3 regions of the Lysinibacillus sp. OF-1 genome follow, and region 3 is predicted to be linked to each of the others. Evidence: riboswitches for the same ligand, from Rfam matches in the RefSeq annotation. Region 3 holds a riboswitch; each other region holds the start of a gene.

Evidence for each region. Region 3 has a riboswitch for cobalamin ahead of NV349_RS10360 (hypothetical protein). Riboswitches for the same ligand answer to the same signal wherever they lie in the genome.
Region 1: another riboswitch for cobalamin. It lies ahead of mmgD (citrate synthase); the one in region 3 lies ahead of NV349_RS10360 (hypothetical protein).
Region 2: another riboswitch for cobalamin. It lies ahead of cobT (nicotinate-nucleotide--dimethylbenzimidazole phosphoribosyltransferase); the one in region 3 lies ahead of NV349_RS10360 (hypothetical protein).

Annotation. Positions count from the first base shown of each region.
Region 1 covers NZ_CP102798.1:2,288,355-2,296,813, forward strand. The annotation lists gene NV349_RS11075 (ABC transporter permease subunit) at 1-324, shown strand, start outside; gene NV349_RS11080 (ABC transporter ATP-binding protein) at 321-1,109, shown strand; gene NV349_RS11085 (ABC transporter ATP-binding protein) at 1,120-1,920, shown strand; gene NV349_RS11090 (DUF2089 domain-containing protein) at 2,193-2,558, shown strand; gene NV349_RS11095 (SHOCT-like domain-containing protein) at 2,572-2,958, shown strand; gene NV349_RS11100 (hypothetical protein) at 2,968-3,249, shown strand; gene NV349_RS11105 (NUDIX hydrolase) at 3,305-3,790, opposite strand; cobalamin riboswitch at 4,039-4,233, shown strand; gene mmgD (citrate synthase) at 4,427-5,548, shown strand; gene prpD (2-methylcitrate dehydratase) at 5,647-7,080, shown strand; gene prpB (methylisocitrate lyase) at 7,255-8,169, shown strand; gene NV349_RS11125 (acyl-CoA dehydrogenase FadE) at 8,214-8,459, shown strand, end outside.
Region 2 covers NZ_CP102798.1:1,217,557-1,226,015, forward strand. The annotation lists gene NV349_RS05680 (glycerol-3-phosphate dehydrogenase/oxidase) at 1-304, shown strand, start outside; gene NV349_RS05685 (alpha/beta fold hydrolase) at 308-1,225, shown strand; gene miaA (tRNA (adenosine(37)-N6)-dimethylallyltransferase MiaA) at 1,212-2,114, shown strand; gene hfq (RNA chaperone Hfq) at 2,212-2,442, shown strand; gene NV349_RS05700 (rhodanese-like domain-containing protein) at 2,539-2,841, shown strand; gene NV349_RS05705 (hypothetical protein) at 3,387-3,782, opposite strand; gene NV349_RS05710 (DMT family transporter) at 4,071-4,925, shown strand; cobalamin riboswitch at 4,998-5,173, shown strand; gene cobT (nicotinate-nucleotide--dimethylbenzimidazole phosphoribosyltransferase) at 5,268-6,323, shown strand; gene NV349_RS05720 (trimeric intracellular cation channel family protein) at 6,398-7,003, opposite strand; gene NV349_RS05725 (methionine gamma-lyase family protein) at 7,353-8,459, shown strand, end outside.
Region 3 covers NZ_CP102798.1:2,124,611-2,133,069, reverse strand. The annotation lists gene NV349_RS10370 (elongation factor G) at 1-297, shown strand, start outside; gene NV349_RS10365 (hypothetical protein) at 389-703, shown strand; gene NV349_RS10360 (hypothetical protein) at 718-1,440, opposite strand; cobalamin riboswitch at 1,669-1,852, opposite strand; gene NV349_RS10355 (GNAT family N-acetyltransferase) at 2,174-2,374, opposite strand; gene NV349_RS10350 (8-oxo-dGTP diphosphatase) at 2,842-3,315, opposite strand; gene NV349_RS10345 (PH domain-containing protein) at 3,533-3,913, opposite strand; gene NV349_RS10340 (methyl-accepting chemotaxis protein) at 4,519-5,763, opposite strand; gene aspA (aspartate ammonia-lyase) at 5,938-7,359, opposite strand; gene NV349_RS10330 (NAD(P)-dependent oxidoreductase) at 7,511-8,140, opposite strand; gene NV349_RS10325 (Rrf2 family transcriptional regulator) at 8,211-8,459, opposite strand, start outside.

The DNA of each region.
Region 1 (8,459 bases), 160 kb from region 3:
GAAAAAGACTTTATTCAAGCTGCTAAGATTACTGGCACTACAGGCATTAAATTAATCATTCGCCATTATATCCCTAACATACTGCCAGCTATTGTCACGATTGTGGCGTTAGATATCGGGAAAGTCATTTTAGAAATCGCTGGCTTTTCCTTTATAGGTCTGGGCGTGCAGGCGCCGATTCCAGAATGGGGCATGATGGTAAATGAAGGGAAACAATATATCCGTCAGCATCCCGATTTAATGCTTTATCCTGGGCTTGCCATTGTCCTAGTGGTGTTATTGTTTAATCATTTAGCCAATTGTTTAAAGAAGTTTGATTCGTGAAAGGTGAAGTTATGGAGAAGGTTTTAGAAGTGAAAGATTTAAACGTCAAAATTGGGGAGAAAAATGTATTAACCACTATCAATCTGACAGCCTATAAAGGGCGTGTCTTAGGAATCATAGGAGAAAGTGGTAGTGGCAAGACCATGCTTTGCCATGCCATCATGCAAACATTACCATCTATCGCACAGGTGACACAAGGGGAAGTTCTTTATCAGCAGGAAAATTTAATGAATGTTTCGGCTACTCAATTAAGAGCATATCGTGGGCGGCATCTTTCGATGATTTTGCAAAATCCATCCGCTGCCTTCGATCGTATCCAAACGATTGAAGGCCATTTCAGAGAAACATTAAAGGCACACTTTAAGCTGACCAAAAAAGAAATGAGACAAATAGCTCTTGATGCCTTACATAAAGTGCATTTACCAAATTCAGAGCAGCTTTTACATTATTATCCTTTTCAGTTGAGTGGTGGCATGCTACAGCGAGTGATGATTGCCTTATCATTGGCGCTACAAGCCTCCCTCTATATTGCTGATGAACCAACGACAGCTCTTGATACGATCAATCAAAAACAAGTATTAACACTATTTGATCGTATTCGCGTAGAAACAGAAGCTGCCATACTTCTTGTTACACATGATTTAGGTGTTATTGCTGAACTAGCTGACGATGTGGCTGTTATGTATCAAGGAAAAATCATTGAGCAAACGAATGTCTATGATTTCTTTGATGCACCTCAGCATGCCTATACAAAGAAACTATTACAAGCAAGAATGCTATTTTAGAGGTGAAAAAATGACGCTGCTAGACGTGAAAAATATTGATATGCATTACGCTCAAAGACCATTTCTATTCCAGCGTAAGCAGGAAGTTCCCGTATTACAGAAGGTGTCATTCTCACTTCAGGAGGGGGAATGTCTAGGAATAGTCGGTCAAAGTGGTTCAGGAAAAAGCACATTAGGTCGTATTATTTTAGGAATCGAACGACCAACAAACGGGGAGTTGCTCTTTCAAGGTGTCAATTTATACGAAGCACCAAGCAAGCATAAAAAAAGAATACGTAGAGATTTACAGGCAGTTTTTCAAAATAGCTATCATTCATTTAATCCGAAGCAGACGATTTTTGAAATACTCGAAGAACCGTTTCTGAATTTCGAGCATTTTAGCAAAACAGAGCGACAACATAAAGTAAGGGAATTACTAGACTGTGTAGAGTTAGAGAGAGCAATGGCTCAAAACTATCCTTCGCAGCTTAGTGGGGGGCAACAGCAACGAGTCAACATCGCTAGAGCTCTTGCGCTAAAGCCAAAATTAATTGTCTTAGATGAAGCGATTAGCAGTCTTGATATGATTTTACAGAAGAAGATTATACAGTTACTACAAACACTTCAAAAAGAGCGACAGCTTGCCTACATTTTCATTTCGCATGATTTACAGGCAACACGTTTTATGTCAGACCGTATCCTTGTCATGCAGCATGGTCGGCTAGTGGAGGAGATTGGAAAGGATGGAGCATATCAGCATCCCGCTTCACAACAATTATATCATGCTATTTTGCCTTCACACCCGCGAGAAAGAAAACATAAAACGAAATGATCATAATATAGAAAACACGTATACAATGGTCATGGAGGTATGGGCTGGTAATGATAGAGGCCAGTTGGATTACCTCATTTGCTCCAAACATTAGTAAGAGTCATCTATTAAAGAAACGCCATTTTGCATTAGAATGGTGTTTTTCTTTTTATTAATAATATTAATTAGGTAATTAACTTTATTGATATTTTCATTGAATAAATTAATTTTATTATTTACTTTTTTAAATTATTTGGTATATAATCAATTTAACTTAAAGGAAGGAGTTCACTATGGCTTATCAAGTAATCACAAATTGTCCTGTCTGCAGTAAAACATTAAAAATTACGAAGTTACAGTGTTCTCATTGTCAAACGACGATTGAAAATGAGTTTGAATTGTCGAAGCTAGCATCCTTATCACAGGATCAGCTTCATTTTGTGGAAGTATTTTTAATATGTCGAGGGAATATTAAGGAAGTAGAAAAGGAACTGGGCATTTCGTACCCAACTGTGCGAGGCAAGCTAAATGACATTATCTCATCTCTTGGCTATGTCCAAAAGAAGAAAAATGAAGTAGACGAGAAAAAAATTGTAAGCATGTTGGAAAATGGCGAAATCACAACTGATGAGGCCATAAAGCTCTTAAAAGACGAATAGGGAGGAATGCTACATGAAAGAGGAAATTACTAAAGTGTTAACCATGATTCAAGAGGGGAAAATTGATGCTGAAAAAGGGTCAGAGCTGATTCAAGTGTTACAAGAGAAAGAGGAGTCAGGTAACAAATTTCTGGAAAAAACGAAGTATTTAGATAAAACGTTAAAGGTTCGTGTGGTGTCCACTGAAAATGATAATGTCACTGTGAATTTGCCTATAAAACTTGTCAAGGCTGTGTTAATGGCTGGACACAGTATCGCTGCGAGTATTCCGCAATCGGAAAAATACGTGAAAGATATCGATATCAATCTTCTTCTTGAAGCCATCGAAAATGAATTAGATGGACAAATTGTGGACATAAAATCGGCAAACGGAGATACCGTTTCAGTTTTCATTGAGTAGAGGCGACTTATGATGCATGTAAAAGTGAAAGCAAAAGACGTTCGCTTTACCGTTCCTGTTCCATATGCTGTGCTAACCATTGTTCTTTCCATTTTGACTTCAAAATGGATTCAGCAAAGTGTCAACAAATGGACAAAGGCATACTTCGACAGAAAAAAAATCGACTTTTCCTTTCCATTCATTGACAAAGAAATGCTCAAGCCTATTATCAAGGAACTACAAAATTATAAAGGGCTCGTGCTAGTAGATGTCAAGGCGCAAGACGGTACAGAGGTTAAGGTTAGACTGTAATAGCCTAATAGTTAAGATGAGAGCATGTTTTCATAAAAAGCATGCTCTTTGTTATTTAAAGAGAATTCTTTGCAAAAGAACTATCTAAATTCCACAATTTGTCCTCTAGATTGTCTAAGCGTGTTTTTGTTCTTTTCTCAAGATAATCTGGTAGCTCATTTTTACTGAAATAGGTAAGATTCAAACTCTCACCATCCCTCATCTCTAGTATACCACTGACATTTTTCGCACTATAAAGATGAATAACTGTATAGATTTCATCCCCATTTGGATATTGAAAATAATAATCTGGCCCTGAAAAAACACCAATCAAGTCCAATTCATTCGCTACCAGTCCTGTTTCTTCATGAAGTTCACGAGTAGCAGCTTCTTCTAGCGTTTCATTCAGTTCCATTGAGCCACCAGGTAATCCCCAATCCAACGTATCTGAACGATGTTGAAAGAGAATTTTCTTATCATCGTTGACTACAAGAATTGTCGCCCCGATACTGATAATCGGTCTACTACCGATGTGTTTCCTTAATTCTGAAATATAGCCCATATGTGCTCCTCCTCTATATTATAAAAAAACTATTCGCCTTTTTTATTATAAAGACCTCTATTTTACTTATAACCCTTGAAAATGGATTTATTGGTATAGATGAACAATCTTTTTTTGTACAAAATAATGCTCAAAAATGCAGAATAGTCAATCAAAAATGAAAAATAGCTTTTTATAATCAGTCTTTTCTGAATTTTACCTATATTGATTGTTTTGAAAACTCTATGTTAAGGTAAATAGACAAATTGAATATGCTAAATTTTGGTGGTTCAAATGGGGTTCATTCCATTTGATTAAAAGGGAAGTTGGTGAGAGTCCAACACTGTCCCGCAACTGTATTTAGGAGCTCGATAACAAGGCCACTGTTTTGTTTGTCAAAATGGGAAGGTGTTATTGAAGTGTTGATTATAAGTCAGGAGACCTGCCACAAAATAAGCATCAATTGACCTACGAGGATAGGGAGGTGTTAGCTACTGCATGATTTTTGTGAATTCCTGTAAATTCACTGTTATTTGGTCTGTCATGCTTTTGTAGATTAACAACTTCTAAAAAGGGGTAGAAGTTGTTTTTTTGTTGTTCTTTCGTGTTGGAATGGTAACGCTTACAAGAATAATTAAACAAAGGGGCTGTCATTGAATGGAGTTAACTTATTCACCAGGTCTTGATGGGGTCATTGCTGCTGAAACAAAATTATCTTTTTTAGACACTGTAGGAAGTCAAATTGTTATTCGAGGCTACGACTTGATTGAATTATCACAAAGATATTCGTATTTAGACATTGTCTACCTACTACTGCATGGCGAAATTCCTACTGCCGAGCAACAGGCTGACTTACAGGACAAATTAAAAGCACATTATCAGGTTCCACAAGAGATCTTCCAAATCTTCAAGCTCTTGCCTAATGAAACACATGCGATGGATGGACTGAGAACTGGAATTTCTGTTTTAGCAGGCTTTGATCAGCACATCAATGATCGTTCTACTGAAATGAACTTGACGCGAGCTTATAGACTTTTAGGCGGTATGCCTAACATCGTAGCCAATAGCTATCGTGTCTTAAACGGACAAGATGTTGTGGAGCCAGATAGTCAGCTTTCCTATAGCGCCAATTTTTATTACATGATTACTGGTAGAAAACCAACGGCGTTAGAAGAAGAAATTTTTGATCAGTCTCTCGTTTTATATAGTGAGCATGAGATGCCAAATTCGACGTTTACAGCTCGTGTTATTGCCTCTACACAATCTGATTTGTACGGTGCTTTAACTGGAGCTGTCGCATCATTGAAAGGAAATTTACATGGAGGGGCCAACGAGGCAGTCATGTACATGCTTCTAGAAGCCAAAACAGTAGCAGGCTTTGAAGCCTTGCTGAAAAATAAACTGCAAAATAAAGAAAAGATTATGGGCTTTGGTCACCGTGTTTATATGAAAAAGATGGACCCAAGAGCACAAATTATGAAAGAGGCTTTGCATAAATTATGTTTGGCACAAGGGGATGATCGCTTATATCACATGTGTGAAGCTGGTGAGAAGGTGATGGCACAAGAAAAGGGCTTGTACCCAAATTTAGATTATTATGCAGCACCAGTATACTACATGCTTGGCTTGCCAATTGAAATCTATACACCTATCTTTTTTGGCTCACGAACAATTGGCTTATGTGCTCACGTCATTGAGCAGCATGACAATAACCGATTATTTAGACCTCGTGTCCATTATATTGGCGAGCGTCATAACCTTGAAGAATTGTCGGTATAATCAAGTTTTAACAACTCGCCATAGAGCTGATGGGCATTCTGACCAATGCCTATCAGCATACTAGTATATCAAATTCATGCCTTGAAGGGAAGATATAGATGATTAAAACAAATGACATATCTAAGACAGATCAATTACTTACAGATATTGCGGATTATGTAGTCAATACAACTATTACAAGTGAAGAAGCATACGAAACGGCACGCTATGTATTATTAGATACATTAGGGTGTGGCATTTTGGCCTTACAATATCCTGAATGCACGAAACTTCTTGGCCCAGTAGTACCAGGCACAGTCGTTCCTAATGGTACACGAGTTCCAGGCACTTCCTATGTTCTTGATCCTGTAAAAGGTGCCTTTAATATCGGTTGTATGATTCGTTGGCTGGATTACAACGACACTTGGCTTGCGGCTGAATGGGGACACCCTTCCGATAATTTAGGGGGCATATTAGCTGTGGCTGATTATTTGAGTCGCGTGCGTGTTGCTGAAGGGAAAGAGCCACTTAAAATGAAAGACGTATTAGAAATGATGATACAGGCCCATGAAATACAAGGTATTCTCGCATTAGAAAATAGCTTAAATCGTGTTGGGTTAGACCATGTACTGTTTGTCAAAATTGCGACAACAGCTGTTGTGACAAAGGCATTAGGTGGCACTCATCAGGAAATTGTCAACGCCTTATCAAATGCTTGGATTGATAATTCGAGCCTACGAACATATCGCCATGCACCGAATACGGGTTCTAGAAAATCATGGGCTGCTGGTGATGCAACAAGCAGGGCAGTACACTTAGCCATGATGGCTGTGAAAGGCGAAATGGGCTATGCAACGGCCTTATCTGCACCTGGCTGGGGCTTCCAAGATGTTCTCTTTAATAAGCAAGAATTAAAGCTTGCTAGACCACTAGCATCTTATGTGATGGAAAATGTTCTATTTAAAGTTTCTTATCCAGCTGAATTCCATGCACAAACAGCTGCCGAATGTGCCGTTCATTTACACAATGAAGTGAAAAATCGTTTACAGGACATTGAACGCATTCAAATTACGACCCATGAATCCGCTATACGAATTATCGATAAGGAAGGACCTCTTAATAACCCAGCTGATCGTGATCACTGTCTTCAATACATTACAGCAATAGGGCTTATCTATGGCGATATTACAGCAGACCACTATGAAGATGAAGTGGCTGCAGATCCACGTATCGATAATTTAAGAAATAAAATGGTGGTTGTGGAAAAACCCCAATATACAATTGATTACCTAGATCCTGAGAAACGTTCGATTGCCAATGCTGTTCAAGTTTATTACAAAGATGGCACATCATCTGAGCTTATTGAATGTGAATATCCTTTAGGACACCGTTTCCGTCGTGAGGAAGCATTCCCTCAAATCATCGATAAGTTCCAGCAAAACATTAGCACCCATTATTCCCAAAAACAATACAGTAAGATTAATGAAGTTTGTGCTGATCAAGCACTTCTTGAAAATAGTGCTGTTCATGAATTCGTTAATTTATTTGTTTAACTTCTTTCAGGAAATTAAAGCCTCTGGCGAATGTCACGAATCGGGAAGGAGTTAATAAAGGATGTTAGCCTAAAATCCTCCCATCCTTGCGATAACGGCTAACTGACCTGCATCACAGCCGCTTTCGGACGTAAATATGCCGAGGCATCATTGATTATTAGGAGGTTTTTATAGATGGCGTGGATTGTAAATGAAGCAATAGCACAAAAACAATTGGCTGAACAATTTCGAACACTCATTACTCGTTCAACGATTTTACAAATCCCAGGAGCTCATGATGCAATGGCTGGCTTAATGGCTAAAAAAGTTGGCTTTGAGGCATTATATCTTTCTGGCGCTGCCTACACTGCCAGTAGAGGCTTACCTGATTTAGGCATGATTTATTCAAATGAAGTTGCACAGCGTGCGAGCGAAATTATTCGTGCGACTAATTTACCGTTGCTAGTGGATATCGATACTGGCTTTGGTGGTGTCTTAAATGTTGCCCGCACAGCTCGTGAAATGGTAGAGGCTGGAGTAGCTGCTGTACAGCTAGAGGATCAAAATCTTCCAAAAAAATGTGGTCATTTGAATGGGAAAACACTCGTTGCTCAAGAGGAAATGATACAAAAAATAAAAATGATTAAACAAATAGCTCCTACGTTAGTAATTGTTGCCCGCACAGATGCAAGGTCTGTAGAAGGTTTAGAGCAGGCTATTTTAAGAGCTAAAGCTTATGTAGCAGCTGGGGCAGATGCCATTTTTCCAGAGGCTCTCCAAACAGAAAAGGAATTTAAACATTTTGCTAGTGAGCTAGATGCTCCGTTATTAGCCAATATGACTGAATTTGGACAAACACCGTATTATACGGCTAAGGAATTTGAAAAGATGGGCTATTCGATGGTTATATATCCCGTTACATCGATGAGAGTAGCAGCCAAAGCCTATGAGCAAGTGTTTGGCTTAATAAAAAAGACAGGGACTCAAAAAGAAGCTATTGAGGATATGCAAACAAGAAGTGAATTATATGAAACCATCTCCTATTACAAATTTGAAGATTTAGATAGTGAGCTGGCGAAAACCATCTTACCTAAAGAGGAAATAAAGTAGGAGAAAAGTTTACTTTTCTCCTCTTTCTTTCAAGGAGGACTAGCATGGATACATTAGAAAACAAAAGGACCATTTTTACACCTGAGGACTTTCAGGAGGAGGAAGGGCTCATAGCAAAAACCGCAGAGCTGTTCATCAAACAAGATGTTGCCACTAATATGGCAGCTATTGAGCAGCATCAATATGACATCACTCGGCGGTTATTTCAAAAAGCTGGTGATCTTGGTTTACTAGCCATCGAAATACCCGAGGCCTATGGAGGGCTAGAACTTAATAAAAAAATTTCCGGG
Region 2 (8,459 bases), 910 kb from region 3:
TGTAGATGGATTATTTAATCGTGTTAAATTTTTACATGAACATGGCAGTACAATGCCTCTAGCTTTACACGCTATGCTACTGTATGGCATGGAAGAGGAAATGGTCTATACACCGAGCGACTTCTTTATTCGTCGTACAGGCTTGCTTTACTTCGATATTGAGGCTGTCAAGCTTTATAAGCAGCAAGTAATTCAAGTGATGCAACAACACTTGAATTATACGGAGGAACAAAAACACAAGTATATGGCTGAATTAGAGCAAGCCATTAAGGATGCAACAAATTTTGTGAAAAAAGGGGAGTAAGGGATGGAGCGTTATATTCAAATGTCGGATGGACATTTTGTCTTTACTCGAACATTGGAGCCCACAACGCCATGTATTGGTCATATTCACATTTTGCATGGTATGGCAGAGCACAGTGGTCGCTATTTAACATTTGCTAAAACACTCAATGCGGCAGGCTATGCTGTGACGATGCACGATCATCGTGGTCATGGTGAAACGGCGGCCTATAATGGCACGTTAGGTTTTTTTGCTGAAAAGAACGGCTTTGAGCGTGTGGTAGAAGATGCCCATGAAGTGGTCACGCAATTACATGCACCTTATGCAAATGTACCATTCATTATTTTTGGTCATAGTATGGGGTCATTCATTACTAGACGATATATTCAACTGTATGGTGAACAAGTAGACAATGTTATTCTCTGTGGTACGGGAAATGTGACAGCCCTGCATACTGTTGGAAATATCGTAGCCAAGGTATTAGCTAAGGGGCTAGGGAAAGAAACTGAAAGTAAGCTGCTAAATCAATTGAGTTTTGGTAGCTTTAATAAACAGTTTCCAAATCCAAAGACGGCCTATGACTGGCTATGTTCTGTCCAACAAGAGGTGCAGAAGTATATAGATGACCCATATTGTGGCTTTATTCCAACCAATCAATTTTTTGTCGATTTAACAACGGGCTTTGCAACACTTAATCGTAAAAAAGAATTAGCAAAAATAAGAAAAAATCTTCCTATTCTCTTGATAAGCGGAAGTAAAGACCCGGTTGGCGAACAGGGGCTGGGCGTTTACACAGTTGCTGAACAATTGGCAACAGTAGGAGTAAAAGATGTAACGGTTTATTTATTTGAGGACAAACGGCATGAAATTTTAAATGAAGACAACCAAGAAGCGGTCTTTCAAGTATTATTACGGTGGTTAGAAAAATATGATAGAAACTAAATTACAGCAGGCAGAGGTCGTAGCGATTGTAGGACCAACTGCCTCTGGTAAAACAGCTTTAAGCATTGAACTGGCGAAAAAATATAACGGTGAAGTCATTAATGGCGACTCCATGCAAATTTATAAAGGACTCGATATTGGGACTGCTAAAATTAAGGAAGAAGAGATGGAGGGCGTACCACACCATCTACTCAGTTTTTTAGAGCCGACAGAATCTTTTTCAGTAGCGGATTATCAAAAATTAGTCCGAGCAAAAATTGCAGAAATCCAATCTCGACAAAAATTACCCATTATAGTAGGTGGCTCAGGCTTATATGTACAAGCGGTCCTCTATGATTTCCAATTTACTGATGAGAAAGTTGATGAGGAAGCACGAAAAGCCTACTATGATGAATTAGCAAAGCTTGGCCCTGAGGCAATGCATGATAAATTAAAACAACTAGACCCTCAAACAGCGGAGACGATTCATCCAAACAATACGCGTCGTGTCATTCGTGCATTAGAAATGCTGGAATTAAGCGGTGTATCCAAAGCAGCTGAAGCACAAAACCGAGGGGAAGTACCTCTTTATAAGCATGTCATTTTGGGGTTAGGTCAAAATATGACCCGTGAAGTGCTTTATGACCGCATTAACCGTCGTGTTGATTTAATGATGGACAATGGCCTTTTAGAAGAAGTCAAAGGTTTATGGCAGCAAAATATTCGAAATGTGCAGTCCATACAAGCAATTGGCTATAAGGAATTGTATGATTATTTGGATGGCAAATGTACCCTCGAAGAAGCTATTGATAGCTTAAAACAAAATTCACGCCGCTATGCAAAAAGACAACTTACCTATTTTCGCAATAAAATGGATGTCCATTTTATTACGACGGATGAACAATTATAATAATTAAGAAAAATTTCTAAAAATTACTAATTGATAAATTGGTAGAACATGCTACTATAGGAGTGAAGAGGTAGAAAGTTAGTGGGGAGGCTATTTGATGAAATCAATCAACTTGCAAGATACGTTCTTGAACCAACTACGTAAAAACAGTGTTTTTGTAACTGTATTTCTGTTAAATGGATTTCAGTTAAAAGGGACTGTGAAATCATATGACAATTTTACAGTTTTATTAATGGATGCTGAAAATAAGCAGCACCTAATCTACAAGCACGCCATTTCTACATTCGTTCCAGCAAAACAAATAGAGTTTTTAGAGACAGAAGGATAAAAAATTGTTAAACAGCTTGTGTTCACCACACTGGCTGTTTTTTTTGTTACAAGCTATAATGTAAGTGGAATTTGAAATTTTGGAGGAAAAAAGTTCATGAAATCAATGGAAACAACACAATTACTAGAACGATTAGATGCAAATGAGGACCTATATATTATTGATGTACGTGAAGAGGATGAAGTAGCACACGGCATGATTCCTGGTGCCAAGCACATTGCCCTTGGGACAATCCCGGAACGTTTAGAGGAATTAGACGTAGAAAAGCCATATATTGTTGTTTGTAAGGCTGGTGCTCGTTCTGCTAATGCATGTGCTTATTTAGAAGCGCAAGGATTTGATGTAACAAATCTTGAAGGCGGCATGCTAGCTTACGATGGAGAATTAGAATTTAAATAAATGACATAATGAAAAATAAAACCATCCATAGCATTTTTGTGAAGGGTGAAAATGGATTTCCGTTGCAGGCTACTTGCTTTCCTGGTAGCGAGCGCCGAGCCGCTTCCTCTGCTACCGCTCCGTTTAGAGGCTCGCCTGTCTCACTATCCCACGGGAGTCAAGTAGCCTTCCATTCCAATGCATAAAAATGGTACCTTTTTAGCAAAGGTGTTCACTACTCTTTATGGAGGGGTGTTGTTACTTACCACTTCTTCACATTGAAAATAAAGGGCTATCCTTTCTCTCATCAGACAAATAATGGGCTATTTTGTTCACTACGGTTCGTATGAAAGAGAAGGAAAAGCCACTTTTACATATGGTTGATTGGAGTGGAGCCAGTGTCACTCCTAGGGGATTTAGCGTCACAGAGGGGACCTTGGAGCGAACGCAGTGAGTGAAGCGGCTCATCATCGGACGCCCCCTGAAAGGACGCTGGTGGAACGGAAATCAACCTCTCGCTTTTCAAAGTGGCTGTTTCTATCATTGACATCACCTTTTTTATATACTTATTTTCGGAGTGTGTTCATGATGAGGCTGAAATTTTTTTCAAAGTTAATATACGGATTCACATTTTTTTGCCCACGAACCTTTAAAGCATAACTGGAAAAATTTAAACCAGCACCATATATTTGTAAAGTACCATTCGCAAGATCCCCCTTTTGAAGAAGTTCAAGACCATCTTTTAAGAAATTTTCACTCTCATCGAAGTGACATTCCGTCATGTATTTATCCCCGCTATAATATAACTTCAAATTTTCGATGATTATATTCGCTGTTTCGTTACTTATACTAGCATCGACATTCATTAATAACTGATTGATTGGTTTCACTAACTGAGCGTAGTGACTATCATAATTTTCACAAGTCTCCGCAATAGCATTTCTCAATTCTCTTGCATTCATCCTAACTCCTCCTCAAAGAAAATTTATGACTTACCTTATATTGTACATACTCATAATAGTATGAAGGGATTAGTGACCCCTTTCTTTATAAAACTTACTCTTTAATTTTCAGAAATATGTTACAATTATGTAGGTGAAGGAGGGATTTTGTATGTTTTGTTCAATAGCACCCCCAACAATGTCTTTACAGTAGAATCTACTGTTTAGGCATACAATAACAGTTTGCTCATTTTCAATAGATTCTACTGTATAGGTTAATACTTTATACGTAGAAAGTAGGTATTTGTAATGAGCGGAAAATTAGCATTTGTATTATCCATGATTATTTTTGGAGCAGTTGGTGTTTTTGCCAAGTATATTCCGTTATCTTCAAGTGAAATCGCTTTTTGGATGAGTTTAATAGGTGCTTGTTTTTTAGTAGTGATTTTTATTTATAAAAAGAAAAGTTTTTCGAAATTAGAGATTATAAAAAATAAGTGGAAATTAATACTTTCTAGTATCGCCTTGTGTGGGAACTGGATTTTTTTATTTCAGGCTTATAAAGCAACAACGATTGCCAATGCTGCATTGAGTTATTATTTTGCACCAGTACTCGTTATCTGTTTATCTCCAATTATTTTAAAAGAGAAGCTAGTTGGCAGAAAAATAATGTATGTCTGTGTGGCCCTTATCGGACTATATTTGATTGTCCAAAGTCAAGGCACTGGGGACAGTGAGCATTTTATAGGCATTGTCTACGGTCTTATCGCGGCATGCTTTTACACAGCGCTAACATTGACAAATAAATTTATATGTGGCTTAAAGGAACCAGAAAATACAATGATTCAACTTTCTTTAGCAGCATTTTTCCTTAGCTTCTATCTACTTGGAACTACAGGATTTCAGGTCATGAAAATCAGTTTTGAATCAGTCCTATTCTTAATTACATTAGGCCTTGTCCATGCAGGGGTTGGATTTTTATTGTTCTTTTTAGGCATGTCACAGTTAAAAGGACAAAGTATAGCCATTCTTAGCTATATTGATCCACTGACATCATTAGTAATTTCCACGATGATTATAGGAGAAAAAATGGCGCTTCTACAAATAATAGGAGCGGTCCTATTATTAGGCTCAACATTGCTAAGCGAAATAGAAAAAGAATAGGTAACCGAAGAAATGGTACAAGGCGAGTATTCTAATATTGACAGAAAAAATACGCTGTCGTAGATTATAAATAGTTTAATAAAAGCATTAGGTGCCCAATAGGGAGAATAGGGAATAAAGTGAAAAACTTTAGCGGACCCGCCACTGTATAAGGGAGTGTCATCGTAAATGCCACTAGCGAATCGCTGGGAAGGCACGATGATATGTTGAGCTTGAGCCAGGAGACCTGCCTACTTGCTTCGGAAGTATATAGATGATGGAAAAGTCTGTAGTTTATTTGTCATGACAATAAACTACAGACTTTTTATTTTGTCTTCATGTAGAACGAGAGGAGAAACAATAATGCAATTATTACAAGACACAATTCAAAATATCCAAGGGGCTGATATGAATAGTATGGACCAAGCTAGAAAGCGAATTGATGCGCTTTGTAAGCCCCCAGGTAGCTTGGGTAAACTAGAATCACTTGCCGTACAGCTTTCAGGCATAACAGGACAATTATATCCAATGGTCGATAAAAAAGTGATGATTGTCTGTGCAGCAGATCATGGCGTTTGTGAGGAAGGCATAACAACGAATCCACAAGATGTTACGGTCTTTCAAACATTAAATTTTCCTAAGGGAGGTACAGGCGTTTGTGCGATTGCGGGCATTACCAATGCAAAGGTAGTAACAGTAGATGTTGGGGTAAAAGAAGATATTCCGCTTGATGCAGGTGTTATCATTCATAAAATTAAACATGGCACAGATAACATGGCACAGGGCCCTGCTATGTCAAGAGAAGAGGCTATTCAATCCATTGAAGTGGGGATTCATGTGGCAACAGATGAAATCACAAAAGGAGCCAACCTACTTGGAACAGGTGAAATGGGCATTGGTAATACAACGCCGAGCACTGCCATATTAGCTGCTTTGACTGGCTATGACCCTATTGAAATAACAGGGTTTGGCGCAGGAGTTGGTCAAGGAGGGATTGCTCATAAAGCAGCAGTAATTGAAAAAGCAATTACTCTCAACAACCCTAATCCTAACGATATCATTGATGTTCTAGCTAAAGTTGGAGGGCTAGAGATAGGGGCTATGGCTGGTATCATGCTGGCTGCCGCAAGTCACCGAAAACCTGTTATTATTGATGGTTTTATTTCGACTATTGCTGCGCTTATTGCTTATCAAATTGAACCGAAAGTAAAAGACTTTATCATACCTTCCCATGCTTCAGAGGAACCAGGGGCTAAAATTGCCGCATCATTACTTGGTGTAGAGCCAATGCTGCATATGAACATGCGATTAGGCGAAGGCTCTGGTGCTGCTCTAGCTTTTCCTCTTTTAGATGCTGCTTGTTCTATGATGAAAAATATGGTGACATTAGAAGAAGCCATGAATCTTTTGGCTAAATAGTTACTGAATAACAAATAAGCGCAAAGAGTTCATTAACTATTTGCGCTTATTCATTTTTTTATCAATTACAGTATCTATGCCCGATTCAACCTTCGCAAAGGCAAACGCCACTTCATCATATAGGAAAGAATGCGTAATGCTGTAATCACTGCAAATAATACATAAAGGAAAATGTCTCCAGTCAAAACTTCAAATCCGATAACAAGCCCTGCGAGAGCAGCCCAAACACCATAGACTTCATCACGGAGAACTAGCGGCTTCCGTCTAGCTAATAAATCTCGCACAATACCACCACCTGAACCTGTTAAAACAGCAGCTACAACGACTGCGCTAATTGGCATATCTAGCTTCACTGCATAGAGTGCACCTTGAATAGCGAATGCGGATAAGCCAATGGCATCTGTGAAGTTGCCCCAACGATGCCAATGCTGAATCAGATGATGCGGGAAGATAAAAAATATCGTAATCGCAGCTAGTGCAATTTGAAACATCATATCCTGTCCCCATAAGGTTGTGACAGGCAGTCCGATGAGTAAATTTCGAATAGCTCCTCCACCAAAAGCAGTGACAATACCGAGTATATATACACCGAATAAATCGTATTCTTCTTCCATGGCAATGATTGCCCCAGAAATAGCAAAGGCAATTGTTCCAATAATACTAAAAACCTCCCAAGCCATCCCTTTCACCCCTTCTATCAATAAATGAACTTCTTTTTTAAAAGTTAAAAGACTTTTTTTGACGTAACAGAATCTATGAATTTAATAGCCAAAATCAGTCATTACATACGCTTCTTGAAGTAAGTCCGCACATTAGCTTAGCGTAAAATTCGCTTAGAAACAATAGGCAAGTTTTGCAGGGGTTCATACAAATTGATAAGATGTTATTGAAATAAAGAAAAACATTCGTCAAAAGCGTTGATATACCAGTAGTTATTTAGGGAATTCTAGAATGAGTGAAGTCAATTTAGAGAGTCGATAGATCTTACTGATTGAAATGCGGGACAATTGTGAAATGGAGAAGAAAAGAATGACGTTTACATCTAATTTATCAGCACAAACGCTATCCTTAGCGTCAAAAATAGAGGAGCAAGTTCGACCCTATCATGCAAAGGTAGAAGAAATGGCGTTTTATAATCAACAGAAGGTGCTAGCAGCATTTCGCAAGCATCAAGTAAGTGACTATCATTTACATCCATCCAATGGCTATGGCTATGACGATGAGGGACGCGATAATTTAGAGCGTGTTTATGCGGAAGTTTTTGGGGCGGAGGCTGCCATTGTACGACCACAAATTATTTCAGGAACACATGCAATCACGCTTAGTCTATTCGGTGTCCTTCGTCCTGGTGATGAGCTGCTTTATATTTCTGGTCAGCCATATGACACATTGCAATCCATTGTCGATGGTGGTAACAAAGATACCGGTTCACTGAAAGATTATAAAATAGGCTATCGACATGTGGATTTAGTGGAAAATAAAGCAATTGATTGGGTAGGTGTAGAAGCAGCCATTACTACGCAAACAAAAATGATTGCCATTCAACGTTCGAAAGGCTATGCGACACGTCCATCCTTTACGATTGCAGAAATTGCTGATATGTGCGCAAAGGTGCGCAAATTAGCCCCACATGCCGTTATTTTTGTAGATAACTGCTATGGTGAGTTCGTAGAGGCGAAGGAACCAACAGAGGTTGGTGCTGATTTAATGGCAGGCTCACTCATTAAAAACCCTGGTGGAGGATTGGCGAAAATTGGTGGCTATATTGCTGGCCGTGCAGATTTAGTAGAGAAATGTGCGTATCGTATGACATCTCCAGGTATTGGGGCAGAGGCAGGGGCAACATTAAATACATTAGGAGATTTTTATCAAGGATTTTTCCTAGCCCCACATGTCGTATCACAAGCCTTAAAAGGTGCGATCTTTACAGCAGCTATGCTGGAGGAAATCGGAATGAGCACTTCTCCAAGCTATGATGCAAATCGTACGGATTTAATCCAATCCGTTTCCTTCCAAACTGCACAGCAGATGATTGCCTTCTGTCGTGAAATACAAGCCAATTCTCCAATAAATGCCCATTATGCTCCAGAACCAGCTTATATGCCTGGTTATGAAGATGATGTCATTATGGCTGCG
Region 3 (8,459 bases):
GGCACATTCGATGACCCCATCTTATCCGAAACAGATGTTGTGCTAACGGGACGAGCGCCCGTCGCCACCCTAATGAGCTATAGCACAACCTTTGCGGCCTATACCAATGGTAAGGGCGCACTCACACTCCAATTTGATGGCTATGATGTGTGCCATAATGCAGAGGCAGTTATTGCACAGATTGGCTACGATAAAAATGCCGACCCAGAATACAGCTCCTCCAGCATCTTTTGTGCGAAGGGCAAAGGATATTCTGTTCCTTGGCACGAAGCACAAGCAGCCATGCATTGTCTGTAAGTAGGTGATCCTGCCCGCGCGAAGCCGTTTGCTTGCGCGGGTGTTTACTTGCTTTGAGCGAGAATATTTACCCTGTTTGCGCGAGTATTCCTTGCTGGAGCGAGAGTATTTCATCTCCTTCCGCGAGTATTCCTTGCTCGAACGAGAGTATTTCATCTGTTTCCGCGAGTATTCCCCGCTCGAACGAGAGTATTTCATCTCCTTCCGCGAGTATTCGCTGCTCGAACGAGAGTATTTCATCTCCTTCCGCGAGTATTCGCTGCTCGAACGAGAGTATTTCATCTCCTTCCGCGAGTATTCGTTGCTCGAACGAGAGTATTTCATCTGCTTCCGCGAGTATTCGCTGCTCGAACGAGAGTATTTACCCCCTACCCTTCAAATAAATAAAAACAAGCCCTCCGTTTGATGGAGGGCTTGAGTTTATAATGCGCCTACTGCTTTCTTTGTAGGACTGTGCACAAGGTATGCAGGCTCGACAATCACGTAGTCATGCGTGTTTGTGAAATCAACTAGCACTTTACCAGGATAACTTTTTAAAATTTGCAGTTGATCAATTAATTGCAGCAATAGCTCGTGACCGTTGCCGCGTGGATGCCAGTTGAAATGGTAATCATTTAATGCCTGAACCGCTTCAATAAATTGGGCATATTCCTGCTGCACAAAGGCTATTAACTTATCATGTTGAGGCGCTAAATCGTGTAGATATGTTTCATAAAAGCGCATCACAATCGAGCATAATACATCATTGACACGTGCTGCACTTAAAACAGGCTTTGGCTCCAGTGACAGACGGTCAAGGTTGGGCTTGGCACGTGTGGAATCAATGCGTGTAATTAAATGGTATGACTCCCCGTTAACCTCATAGACAATCGGGTTAGTGGGCATATACATCATAAAGCTATTGGTCTTCGTTTTCAGTTGATCGGTTACCGCTGCCTTCGCGAAAAGATGCCCGTCCACATCCCCATTTTGTATCCAAATAATTTCTTTATTATATAAAATTTGCTCAAAGAAGCGATCATTGCGGATCAGCTTCGTTGCTAATAATTGGTCAATCAATGATTCGACCGCCATTCTTGTTTTCGCTTTCTTGGCAACTTCTGTGCGTGGCTGCTTACAAATGTTCATATCTAAAGAAGTCATACATGCATCCCCTTTGCGTACATAATGTCAAAACAAAAAGGATTTCCTACCATTTTTGAGGAAATCCTTCGCTTATCTTCGTTCATCACCCAATGCCAAACAAACCCTAAGTATGTGTAAATGAGCCCGATTGCGAACCCCTTCATTTACTTTGGGCGTTTGACGTACCGTGACGAACAGAGCATTCTGTTTTGTCAACATGCCACCTCCTATTCCTCGTAGGTTACTGGTGTGTACTCGTAACAGGCAGGTATCCTGACTCATGGTCATTGCCACTTTTCTCCTTCCCATCATTTGACAGTGGTTGCTGAAAAGTCGCTCACATTTACAGTTGCGGGACAGTGTCGGATTCGCACCGACTTCCCTTTTAAGCAAATTGCACGCAATTTACACCTATTACTACACGCTATTCAGTTGGTAAGGAAATTTGCGAAAATTCTCTATTCCTTAGCTAATCATTGTAAAGTATTGTATGTCCAAAGTCAATTTATGCTAAAAAATACTAATTATTTCAAAATAATTCCATGTAAAATGGATGCATAGAATACTAGGTTTTCCTCATGTCACACTGAGCATCACTTTAATTGCTTTCTGTAAAATGATAATAAAGTTATTTCTAATCAAAAAATACAAAAATTATATTATAAGAAGGCTCTTTAAAGTTGTTTAAATCTTGTTCAACTAGCCCCGTTAGTTCAACAACTTCTTGAAATCAATTCTTGTGTAGGTTTTATTATAGGTAAGAGATAGGTTCGTAACCGTGTTTGCTAATTAACTTTATCATGTTGGGATTTTCTATCGGGCCAACACTCACAAATATTTCAGAATGTCCTAAACTCTTTGCAATATTTTCTCTATACCTCATTAAGTCTGAACCTATACCATTACCACGATAATCCTCTTTTACATATAGGTCACTTAATTTAGGAAGCAAAGTACCTTTTAATTTAAGAACTCCAAAACCTAATATAAGTGCGTCTTGATATTATTCCTTTTTTGCAAATTGCTTTAAATAATTCGTGAATAGATCTTTATTATTTCTACTATCACATAAACCCGATAAGTCGTTTTCATTCGCTAATCTGATTATGTAGTTCATGGTTACTGCCACTTCCCTATTCTTTAATAAATCACTATTATAAAATTTCTTCTTCAACAATCTGCACCGTTCGTTTAATAAACAAAAGGACGGTCAAGCACCTTTTATTTTAGAATTTTCTCTAGCTATTCTTAATCCCTCTCTACCATTTAGATATTGAAAGTTAAACTATTTAACAAAGTGGGTAAATTTAAGCCCCATTATTTATTCTTCACATATATATGTATTGAACTGACCTCGATGTTATTGAAAAGCGACTGCTCTATTGAACGATTGCCCCCCTGTCAGTCCAATAACAAGTTTTAGGTGTGACGTATAGTAACTTTCCCTTCTTTATTTTCTTCGTGGTTCCATTCAACTTGAATCTCAAATGTTCCATCTTGAAAAAATAAAGGAAATCTTCTCCGTATCGATGGCTGCATAGGAAGTTTATATGCGCTCTCTATATCTACCCAAACCGCTTTCCCCTCTGGAGCATCTTTCAAGAGTTCACCCTCGAAATCCTTTGTTATGTAATTAAATATCATATATCTATCTTTTGCGACTGGATTAACATATTCATAAAGCCCTTTATAAATAAGGTTTCTAACTTCTAACCCCGTTTCTTCTTTTACTTCTCTGATAGCACTTTCTACAATACTTTCAGGAAATTCAACTTTACCACCCGGTGGAATAAAACCTTTGAAATTGTCGTGCTGTCTATCCAGAAGTAAAACCTTCTCTTCACTTTGAATCATACACACCGTCCATATTTTATAATTAATAGAATTACTCATAATCCACTCCATCTTTTTAAATAAATATTACCATATATGTGTCCTTCTTAGTTAAACAACTTTATTATCTCTTAACACCTTCTCTACATTATGTGCCTGTTTCGTAATCGGAACTGGAATCCCTTACACCCTTCACAAGGTAATTTCCTCATCTTTATCATCCTTTCTTTGCACAACAAAAAAGCCTCGCATAAATGCGGGCTTTTAGTACCATACATTACGTCCCCAAAACATACTGCGCTAAAACACTTTGCACTTTGTAAATATTCGTCGCCTTGTTGAAGTTTTTTTGAATCGGTAACGAACTGCCTGACACCCATATTTTGAGCTCTGCATCTAAATCAAATGTCCCGGCTGTTTCTACTGAAAAATGAACGATATTTTTATAGGGGATGGAATGATATTCGGTTTTCTTGCCAGTCACCCCTTGCTTATCGATAAGGATTAATCGTTTATTCGTAAAAATAAACGTGTCTCTTATAATTTTATAGGCATTTTTGATTGTTTCGTTTGGAATCAATAAATCACGGACCTCCTCCTGTAATTTTTCTAAATTCACCTCGCTCGCATTGCCGATTAATCCATCAAATAAGCCCATCTCCTGGCCCCTTTCATTGTCATTTATTTAATGTATTACAAAGAAGATAGCGCTACGACAGGAAATAATGGTTTTATTGAGTCTATAGAGGCGAAGCATTGCACGTAATCATAGGCTCTCTACTAGCTATTGTTTAGGCTGTGATGAAGAGAGGGCAAGCTAGTTAAGGTTAGCATCTCTTTTGGTAAGGTAAATAGCGATTTTTTTAAAGAGGATGGGAATGAAGAATCACTCAAATTATTCCAAGAAGCGATGGCAACAGCTGTCAAAAATGAAGGTGTTGTCAATATGGTGTAAATAGAGGATACGGCTAGAAACAAATATGGCTATCACCTTTGGTAAGGTGAAAAAGGACAAATCAGTAGCTGAATGTAGGTTAAGGTTACGCATACAATCTACGTGATCTCTAGGGATTTCACTAAGAAATTAATTACGTTGGTCCGCCAATAAAAAACACTTCCCATTCTAATGACAGGAAGTGCATTTCAAATTACTTATCTATCGCCTGAAACCACCTTTGTGCATAGCTATCTGTGGAGGCAAAATCATCTTGTTCTTAGATAACTATTCAGGGCTAAAAAACCTTGAAAATATGTTTTTCTTGCTTAAACCTGAAATTGATTTGTTAGCTTTTGTAAATTATCAGCTTGTACGCTTAAATCCTGTGTCACATGATTGACAGCTTGCATTGAGGCTGTTTGCTCATCCATTGAATGTAAAACAGCCTCTGTATAATGCGATAGCTTACCCATACCATTAGCAATCGTTGTCACAGAGGAAGCTACTTCATTGGCACTGCTAGAAAGCTGTTCAGCTGTTGTTGAAATATCCTCAAGCTGGCTCGTCATTTGACTAACATGCTGTGAAATCGTGCCAAAGGATTTTGTTGCCTCATCAATGACATAGACACCCTGCTGAACATTTTTTAAATCCTCCTCCACTGAGGATGCTACCTGTTTCGTGTCAGTTTCAATGCCCACTACTAAGTCCACGATTTGTGCAGCAGAATGCTTGGATTGCTCTGCTAATTGACGCACTTCCTCTGCCACAACTGCGAAGCCTTTCCCATGTTCTCCAGCTCGAGCTGCTTCAATGGCGGCATTCAATGCCAATAAATTCGTTTGGTCCGTAATAGCTGTAATCATCTCAGTCATCGATTTAATATCTGTCATTTTATTGGATAATTGCTGCATGAGTCCGCTCGTTTTTTCGGTTGAAGAAGAAATAAATTTCATTTGTTCCTTCGCCACATGTAAAATATTCGCTCCATTTCCTGCAATCTCATTGGCATCTTTTGCATGATCAAACACATCCTGAGTGGCTTCCGTAATTCGTCCGATTCCATCGACAGTTTCTTGCATAGCATTAGCACTATCATTGGCAGATTGTGCCGCTTGCTTCAAGCCCTCTGACGTTTTCTCCATTTGTTGATCGACTTCTTCCACAGCTACCGTAATTTCATTCGTACTTGCGGATAATTCTTCGATGCTTGCTGATAAATCTGTAGAGCTGTGCGCAATTTTTTGTGTCATTGTGCGTAATTGTTCCTGCATCTCTAAAAAGGATTGCGCTAGCTGAGAAATCTCACTCTTGTCACGAACCTCGATGACAACTGTATCTAATTGGCCTGCCGTAATACCCTGTGCAGCCTCTGTTAATTGTTTGATAGGCTGTATCACTTTGTAATGAACATATACGGTGTAAGCTAATGTAATGGCTATTCCTACGATGGTTAATACAGTCGAAAGCCATTCTAATGTCGTTACATTGGCTAAATCAATAAAGAGAATAATAATCATTAAGACATTTAAAACTGCAAAGCCAAGTAAACTCTTTTTTCGTAAACTCATTCCAAATTCCCCCAACTAAAATATGTCTTCCATACCATTATTATAGTTGAAAAATCCTAAAAATCATAAGGATACGCTCTCTTTTATAAGAACAAAGACACAAGCCTATTGATGACTGCATAAAAAAAGACTATAGACAGCTCGTAAAGCATGTCTACAGTCTTGATGTTGGAATTATTTTAAATTCATGATACTAGAGCCAGCAATACCTGGGTGTGTCATTTCATATGGATCTAATATTAAGTCTAATTGTTCGTTTGTTAAGACACCTTCTTCAATGCAAAGCTCACGAATAGAACGACCTGTTAGAATTGCTTCACGCGCAAGACGTGCTGCTACTTCATAGCCAATATGTGGGTTGACAGCCGTTAGTACCCCTACACTTTTCTCTACATATTCTTTCATGCGTTCTTCATTTGCTTCGATGTCTTTTAAGCAATTTTCCGTAAACGCACGGAAAACATTATTCATAATGCTAATGGACTGAATTAAGTTAAACACTAAAACAGGCTCCATTACGTTTAATTCTAATTGTCCAGCTTCAGATGCTAGTGAAATCGTATGGTCATTACCAATCACTTGGAAGGCAACTTGGTTCAGTACCTCTGGCATAACTGGGTTGACTTTACCTGGCATAATCGAAGATCCTGGTTGACGAGCTGGTAAAAGGATTTCTCCTAAGCCTGCACGAGGACCTGAAGCCATTAAACGTAAGTCATTAGCGATTTTAGACATATTAATCATACAGATTTTTAAAGCGCCTGATACTTCTGTATAAGCATCTGTATTTTGTGTTGCATCCACTAAATGTGTCGCACCTTTTAATGGTAAACCAGAAATTTCAGCAAGATGCTCATCAACGGATTTAATGTAATCTGGGAAGGCATTTAAACCTGTTCCAACAGCCGTTGCACCCATGTTCACGTCATATAAATTTGGACGTGTTTGACGAATGCGTACGATATCACGGTTAATCACGCGGCAATAAGCTTCAAACTCTTGTCCTAAGCGAATTGGCACGGCATCCTGTAAATGCGTACGACCCATTTTAATGACATGTGCAAATTGCTCTGCTTTTTGATGGAAAACCGATTGCATATAATCCATCGTTACTAATAATTCATCTATTAAATTTAAAACAGCGATATGAATAGCTGTTGGGAACGCATCATTTGTTGATTGGGACATATTAACATGACTGTTTGGGCTTACTGTGTGATAGTCACCTTTTTCTTTCCCTAAAATTTCTAGGGCACGGTTGGCGATGACTTCATTAGCATTCATATTGATGGATGTACCTGCTCCACCTTGGATTGGGTCTACAAGAAATTCTGCATCCCATTTGCCATCAATTACTTCTTGTGCTGCTTCGACAATTGCCTCACCAATTTCTTTTGATAATAGGTGTACTTCCATATTACTTAAAGCCGCTGCTTTCTTCACAATCCCCATCGCCTTAATAAGTGAAGAGTGAATTGTGTAGCCTGTAATTGGGAAGTTTTCCGTTGCACGTAATGTTTGAATTCCGTAATAAGCCTCTGCTGGTAATACGCGCTCACCTAAAAAATCTTTTTCTATACGTTGTGTTGACATCATTGTCGTCTCCTTTTATGTAATACTCACACTTGATAGTAGCTAATAAAAGTCGTATTGTAAACAGTCATTTTTCTGTAAACGAAAAAAACCCTTCAAAAAAGCAAAGAAATCGCTAAAAACCGAGCGCATTTCCTACGCTCGGTTGCCTTTATTATTTATTCGATGTCACTGTAAAACGGCTATTTACATGCTGTGGATTTTCTAATTCATCTACGACAGCAACCGCATAATCAGCATAGCTGACATAGCTTTCACCCGCGTCATTGACTAATAAATGGTCAACACCTGCTGTGTAGTGACCTGTACGTGGTCCTTCTGGATCAAAAAATGCTGATGGACTGATAAATGTCCACGTAATAGAGGATTGTTGTAAATCCTCTAGATTTTGTCCTTGATTTTGCGCTGTCGCTAAGTACATTGCTGGGAAATCTGGTGTTTCCATCACACGTACTTTTTTCTCTGGGTCCACAAATAAACTACCTGCACCACCTACAACAACTAATTTTGTAGCAATCCCTTTGAAAATCGAAATCAAATGACGACCCACTTTTACATGTAACTGTTCTTGTCCTGCTGGCGCACCAAATGCATTCACAACGACATCAAAGCCTTTCACATCTTCTGCTGTTACATCCAAGACATCTTTTTCAAGCACTGGAATAGCGGCTGTCACTTTAGCTGCTGAACGAACGATAGCTGTTACGTCATGACCTCGTTGTAACGCTTCCTCTACTATTTTTTGTCCCGCTTTCCCTGTTGCACCAATTATGGCAATTTTCATTATTTATTCCTCCTCGATTTTAGTTGTAACTATTTTGGTTACAGGTTGGATACAAAAAGACCATCTCCGTCTAAGTACGAAGTTGATCCAGCACATCCTGTAGCGTCTGTGCTTGTAATTGCTCCTCCATTGCCTGCCAAACAGATGTATAGACACCTTCCAATGTATGTTGGATTTTCCGCCCTACTGCACACGCTGGGTTTGGCTCATCATGAATCGCAAAAAGCTGCTCTGGCCCATTCATCGCCTGATAAATAGCTAAAAGTGTTAAATCCTTTGGCTCGACTAATAGCTCATAGCCAGCCATGCCCGAATGTGA